DNA from 3 places in the Dechloromonas sp. A34 genome. Region 3 is predicted to be linked to each of the others. Evidence: riboswitches for the same ligand, from Rfam matches in the RefSeq annotation. Region 3 holds a riboswitch; each other region holds the start of a gene.
What was found. A riboswitch is a leader RNA that binds a small molecule or an ion and turns the genes downstream of it on or off. The one in region 3 is predicted to bind cyclic di-GMP.
Positions count from the first base shown of each region.

Region 1: another riboswitch for cyclic di-GMP. It lies ahead of NQE15_RS24065 (DUF1631 family protein); the one in region 3 lies ahead of NQE15_RS18025 (HD-GYP domain-containing protein).
Region 2: another riboswitch for cyclic di-GMP. It lies ahead of NQE15_RS09100 (hypothetical protein); the one in region 3 lies ahead of NQE15_RS18025 (HD-GYP domain-containing protein).

Region 1 is NZ_CP102486.1:2,389,773-2,392,035, reverse strand. Features, by position in the region: gene NQE15_RS11990 (DUF5610 domain-containing protein) at 1-99, shown strand, start outside; gene NQE15_RS11985 (HDOD domain-containing protein) at 263-1,102, shown strand; cyclic di-GMP riboswitch class I at 1,155-1,253, shown strand; partial or broken gene NQE15_RS24065 (DUF1631 family protein) at 1,408-2,263, shown strand, end outside.
Region 2 is NZ_CP102486.1:1,803,069-1,805,331, reverse strand. Features, by position in the region: gene nhaD (sodium:proton antiporter NhaD) at 1-588, shown strand, start outside; cyclic di-GMP riboswitch class I at 758-855, shown strand; gene NQE15_RS09100 (hypothetical protein) at 863-1,423, shown strand; gene NQE15_RS09095 (aldehyde dehydrogenase family protein) at 1,824-2,263, shown strand, end outside.
Region 3 is NZ_CP102486.1:3,604,740-3,607,002, reverse strand. Features, by position in the region: gene NQE15_RS18030 (EAL domain-containing protein) at 1-738, shown strand, start outside; cyclic di-GMP riboswitch class I at 860-949, shown strand; gene NQE15_RS18025 (HD-GYP domain-containing protein) at 1,144-2,263, shown strand, end outside.

The DNA of each region.
Region 1 (2,263 bases), 1.2 Mb from region 3:
GTTATGAAAACCTACGAACTGGTCAGCAAGGGCTACGACGAGTTTCTCGCCAGCAAATTGGGCGGCGGCCAGCCAACGAAGAATCCGGACGACGCTTAGAAGCCTCGATTAGCAGGGAACAAATCCGGACAAGCAGTGCAGAGCTATCGCATCGTCTGCATCTTCGCTTACCATGGCCCTTCTGGACGATGGAAAGGCCGTCTGCGCAGGCGTCGACCGGTAACCGACCACGCCCAAATGCTCATGGACAGAGATACCGGCAATGGAAAGCAAAGAGTCGCTCCGTAAACTGATCGCCGAAGTGGAACAGGGGGAACTGGTCTTTTCGACCCATGCCCATGTCGCCCTACAGGTTCGCCTGGCGCTCGATGACCCGGACATTCATCTCGAGAAGGCGGCCAAAGTTGTCCAGGCAGAGCCCTTGCTGGCATCCCGGATTGTCGCCGTTGCCAACTCGGTGGCCTTCAACCGTTCCGGAAAACCGATATCGGATATCCGCTCTGCCGTGACACGACTCGGCATCAATCTGGTGCGCGCCTTGTCGACCGGCCTGATCATGCGGCAGATTTCAGCAACACCAACGGCGGCACACGAAACCCTCGCGTCGCGCCTATGGGAGCACAGTTCCCACGTTGCAGCCCTCTGCTACGTACTGGCACGACGGGTCAGCCATCAGAATCCAGACATGGCCATGTTTGCCGGAATTGTCCATGAGGTAGGTGGTTTCTATCTGATTTCTCGGGCGTCCGCCTACCCCGATCTCATTGACATCGGCGGCAACGAAACGTGGGCAGCAGGCGGAGAAGCACTGGTCGGCGACGCCGTATTGCGTGCCCTTGCCGTCCCGGACGACATTGCAACAGCCGTCCGGGCCCAATGGCAAGGGAATGTGACATTACCCCCGAAGAGTCTGGCCGACACACTATTTCTTGCCAATTGCCTGACGCCCATCACCAACCCATTGCAACCGGCCATATCGAGCAGCGAACATTCGGAAATGCTTGCCCTGGCCGGGCAGGTCATCGCCGATAACGCACTTGCCGCAGTACTTGAGGAGTCAAGCGAGGAACTAAATACTATAGCTGCCTCTCTCAGACTTTGATATATAGGGGTTTGATTTTTCTGGAAATGATCTAGAATCGTTTTGTGGCCTAACTGTATCAAGGCAAACCCTTCGAAAGATGGGGACGCAAAGTCACCGGTCTAACGGGTCGTATCCAAGGGATGCACCCCACGACAGCGGGACCGCCAGGCTAGGCGGAATTGACAATCCACATTCGTGCGATTGCCAATTGCGCAGATGGCAGCGCGTTTTTGATTCTTTCGCTTTCGTTGGTTTGCTGAACAGGCCCGATTTGATCGAGGTGCAGCATCGTCGTATTCTGTCTGCGACGAAGGGAGCGAGTCATGGCAACGGCCTACAGCAATGTAATCAATCTTCAACCGGGTGGTCCTCATGTGACTGCCTCGGCCAATCGTATCCTGCTCGAATGCCGGGATCTGGCTGCCCGCCGACTGCGCGAAGCGTTACGGGAAATGCTGCAAAAGGCCAGCGAGACTCTGCTCCAGCGCGCCGACATCGCCAAAGACTCCGACGAACGCCGCATGCTCCTTCGTCTTAACGACGCACTGAGCGAGAAAGGCGGTCGCCTCGAGGGACTTCTGGCAGCTCACTGGGGGCGCGAGTTCGATACGGTTTTGCGTGGGACACATAGCACGGCCTCTGGCTCTGGGAATATCCTCCTCGAGGAGATGCAAATCGTCGAGTATGGCGAGATGGACGAAGAGCTCGCCCTGAAATCTCTGGCTCGCCGACTCGACAACAAATGCGAAGGTGAACTCTATGCCCTGGGTCGCCGCTTCAATTACCTGATTGGCAAGGAAAGAGGCGCCGAGACCGAAAATCCGGCGGCTCCCGAGGTTCTTACTCGCGCCCTTCGCGGCGCCTTGCGGGAAGTGGATTTCGATCTGCACAGCCGGCTGGAGTTGTGGCACATTTTTGACGCACTAGTCGACGATCACATCGGGCCGATCTTTCACGCCATCAATGCCCAACTCTTGCAGCACAAGGTCCTGCCCGATCTGAGACGGGATTACGGACGGACCGCCAGCCACGATCCCAGCAAGGAGACAACGAAAAAAAATGCCGGCGGCGACATGTTCGCGATGCTGCAGCGTCTGGTCACTGGTTCAGGCAACACCCCCGCGACCGCGTCCCCGGCCGGAGTTATGCCGGGAATGCCGGCGACAGGCAACGCAGCAG
Region 2 (2,263 bases), 1.8 Mb from region 3:
GGCATCCTGGTGGCCGTACCCGCCTTCAAGACGATCACCCATCTGCCGCCTTTCATGGGCATCCTGTTCGGCCTGGGCATCCTCTGGCTGGTCGGCGATCTGGTGCATCGCCACAAGGAAGACGAGTTCAAGCAGCACCTCACGCTGGCCCATGCCCTGAGCAAAATAGACATGAGTTCCCTGGTCTTCTTCGTCGGCATCCTGCTCTCGGTGGCGACGCTGGAACATACGCATATCCTGACCGCACTCGCCCAGTGGCTCGACCAGACCGTCGGGCGACAGGACGTCATCGTGCTGATCATCGGCATGGTCAGCGCCATCGTCGACAACGTGCCCCTGGTCGCCGCCTCGATGGGCATGTACAGCCTGACCGACTTCCCACCCGACCATTTTCTCTGGGAGTTCCTGGCCTATTGCGCCGGCACCGGCGGTTCCATCCTGATCATCGGCTCGGCCGCCGGCGTCGCCGCCATGGGGCTCGAGAAAATCCATTTCTTCTGGTACGTCCGCAAGATCAGCGGACTGGCCCTGGTCGGCTATTTTGCCGGGGCAGGTGTCTATCTCGTTCAGCATCAGCTGCTCACGTAACCGGAGCTCGACCGCCTTGCGAAGTAAAAGTCAAGCCAGAGCATCGACATATCGCCAATGAAACATTGACGCAGATCAACTTTGTTGCAAAAATCGTAACCATAGTGTTTTGGAATAGCAAAACACCATAAGGGAGAATGAGTTCAAGCGCCGACTTGAACTCGCTCAAATCCGAAAAAGGCACACCCGACCGAAAGGCGGGTTCGCAAAGTCACCGGTCTACCGGGAGAAGCCCTGGCTTCACCCCACGACAGCGGGATTGCCGGGGTTACGCATGCGCGTCGTTCGCCACGTTGTTCGTTCGTTGCTGCTGTTCGCAGCACTCGCTGTCTCAAACTTCAGTTTTGCCAATATCGACAATCCCCTGGCTGATGGCCCGCGCTGGGCCTGCTGGTACGCGCCGACCACGCTCAGCGTTCAGTGTTTGCTGATTCATGCCCCGACTCAGGGCATCGAGCTACGGGCTACCGAAGTGGCCAGCCGGATCGACCGTCGCCTGCCGACGCTGGTCCGCATGATCTGGGGCAGCCCCGAGCAACTGGCGGGAACCCACATCAGCATTCCCTTGATGACCACACCCTACGAGATGGACTTTGTCGGGCAGCTGGCCAAGTCGGTGATGTGCGGCGCACAGAAGGATTGTTCGATCCATTTCGACGCCAACACCGATGGCTTTGCGCCAGTCCGCGCCGCCGCCCTGGAGTCGGGCAGCAGCGAATCGGAAATCCTCGCCGAAATGAATGCCCAGGGTCTGGCCCTGGCCCTGGCCCTGGCCCCGAGCGAAGTGGCGGCCTCAGCCAATAACAAGAAGCGCAAACGCGGTTTTGTAAGCTAAGGCGCCGCGCCGGCCTTGGGTCGGCCACGCAAACCGCTGACCGGAAGGCATTTTCGCCGCCACGCCGCCCCCGGCACGTCCATTTTCCCGCGTAATTCAGCACTCCGCCTGAATCAGGCCCGACGCTCCCGTGTTGCCCGTGCACGATCTGCTCAGCATTGGAACAGTTGCTGAGCAATTGATCACCGGCCGCCCCACCCCCTCCGCCACGACTCGGCCGACAAATCGACAAGTGGATGATTTATTTGAGATTTCAATATTGCGAACCGGCAGCCGGGCGGCTGGCATACGGCATGCACCTTATCTGGCAGGACACACGGCAGGGCGCCGGTTCAGATCGAACCAGTTCCTTCCCCTCGAATCAACCCGTTAGCAACCTCATAAATTTCAGGAGACATATATGCTCTACGCAGCCCCCGGCACCGCTGGCGCCAAAATCGCTTACAAATCCAAGTACGACAATTTCATCGGCGGCAAGTGGGTCGCTCCGGTCAAGGGTGAGTACTTCAGCGTCATCACCCCGATCAGCGGCAAGCCATACACGATGGCCGCCCGCTCCACCGCCGAAGACGTCGAACTGGCGCTCGACGCAGCCCATGCCGCTTTCCCGAAATGGGGCAAGAGCGATGCCACGACCCGCTCCAATATCCTGCTCAAGATCGCCGACCGCCTCGAAGCCAACCTCGAACTGCTGGCCTATGCCGAGACGGTCGATAACGGCAAGCCGATCCGCGAAACGCTGAACGCCGACATCCCGCTCGCCGTCGACCACTTCCGCTACTTCGCCGGTTGCCTGCGCTCGCAGGAAGGTGGTATCTCGGAAATCGACGAGAACACCAT
Region 3 (2,263 bases):
TTGTCGCGTGACGAGTTCTGTCTGCATTTCCAGCCAGTACTCGACACCGTCAGCGGGCGGGTGGCCGGGGTCGAGGCGCTGGTACGCTGGCAGCACCCCGAGAGGGGAATGCTGTTGCCTGGCAAATTCATCGGCATCGCCGAGGAGAGCGGCTTGATCCAGCCGCTCGGCGAGTGGGTCTTCTGGGCCGCCTGCAAGCAGTTGGCGGACTTTCGCGCGGCCGGTATCTACGGCGTCAGGATGGCGGTGAACATTTCCGCCATCCAGATGCGTAACGGCAACTTGCCGATCCTGGCCAAAGGCGCCATCGACGCCTTCGGGCTGAATCCCGCCGATCTGGTTTTCGAAATCACCGAATCGGTGGCCATGCAGCAACCGGCGGAAACCGTCCGCATCCTCGATATCCTGCACGATATGGGGATCGGTCTGGCGATTGACGATTTCGGAACCGGCTATTCATCGCTGAGTTACCTGCGCCTGTTCCCGATCGACTTGCTTAAGCTCGACCGCAGCTTCGTCGAGGAGATCGGGCAGAGCGCCGATGGTACCGTGATCTGCGATGCGACCATCGGCCTGGCCCACAATCTCGGCCTGCGCATCGTGGCCGAAGGCGTTGAAACGGACGAGCAGCGCGAATATCTGCGGGGCAGGGGTTGTGATCTGATGCAGGGTTTTCTTTTCAGTCGGCCGGTGCCGGCCAATGAAGTCATCGCCTTTATTCGCCAGCGCAACACTTAAGTTAAGTCGTAACAATCACGGGAAACTGAATAGTTGCCAAGGCAAACCAAATTGCATAAATTTGACCGCTATCGTGGGCTAATTTGATATTTGTCAAGCTGGCAATTTGCCACTAAAGTAGTGTGGGTACTGGCAAACTCGACTGAAAAGCGAGGACGCAAAGCCACCGGTCCTCTGACCCCATCAGGTCAAAGATAGCGGGGCTGCCAAGTACTCCCCTGTGCTTGACCGTTCACTCTCTGTCAGTTGTGTCCCCGTGTCTAACGAGCAACACCAACTGAACAGATGTCTCATGAGTGCATTCAATAGCGTAAACAATCACTGCCTTGGCAAGATCATGGCATTGACCGAAACGAACGATGTGATCGCATCGGACGATATCTACGACAGTCAGGGAGTGAAGCTGTGGGCCAAGGGGGCAAGATTTCCGGGAGCCTGCAGGAGCGACTGGCCAGCCGCAAGTTGCGGACGCCGCTTGAGCTGACGCTTGAGGTCGAGAATGGCATTACCACCGGCGATGTGGCCGATGACTGCCAAAAAATCATCCTGGCGAACCCGATTCTCTGTCACCTGGCCAGCAGCAAGGCCGCCTTTGCCTCTTTGTCACATCTGCGCCTGGTGCGCTTGCCGAGCGCCCTGAAGCTGTTGTTGGCCGCTGCCTACGGCAATCGTGGCGGCGATGAGTATTCGCACGAATTGCACACCATCGCGCTATGCGCCGGTTTTGCGGCATATGCCCAACTCTCCTCGATGGATACCGAACTGTTGCTGAGTGCTGCGCTATTGCATGATTTGGGTGTTCTGTACGTGAACCCGGATTTGCTGCACGCTGACCGTCCGTTGACCGCCAAGGAATGGGCCTCGGTGGCGGTTCATCCGAAGGTTAGCCATATGGTGGCGCTGGAAATCGGCAAACTGCGCGAAGAGGTGGGCCAGGGCATCGGCCAGCATCATGAACGGCTTGATGGCAGCGGCTATCCCTTCATGCTGACCAAGGAGAAGATTTCACCGATCGGCTCGATTCTGGCGGCCGCCGATGCCATGGCGGCGATCATCGAACGGGGCGGCGAAGGGGCGGCCTACCAGGCCACACTGGCCATCAGGCTCATCCCGGAAGAATTCAATCCGGTGCTCAAGGCCTACATCTGCACGTCGCTGCGGGATTTGGCTGAATCATTTGGCCATGGCGATCAGCCTTGCTATGAGCAGACCCGCGACGTCGTGTTCAAGCTCGATCAGGTCGAGCAGAAGGTGCTTGAACTCCTGCAGAGTGCCTCGGGCAAGGTGCACGACCTCCTGCAAATGGCCGGTAACGTCTGCCACAACGTGCGCAAGGCGCTACGAGCCACCGGAGTGGATTCCCTGCTGCAAACTTACACCCCTGGCGACGAGGGCGCGTTCTGTGGCGAGGTCTATCACATCGTCCATGAAACCGGTTGGCGGCTGCGCAATATCTCCCGTACCCTGCAGTTGCGGGCCGATGCCTTGGCGCTGGATGAACAGGCATTTCTGGCACCACTGATCT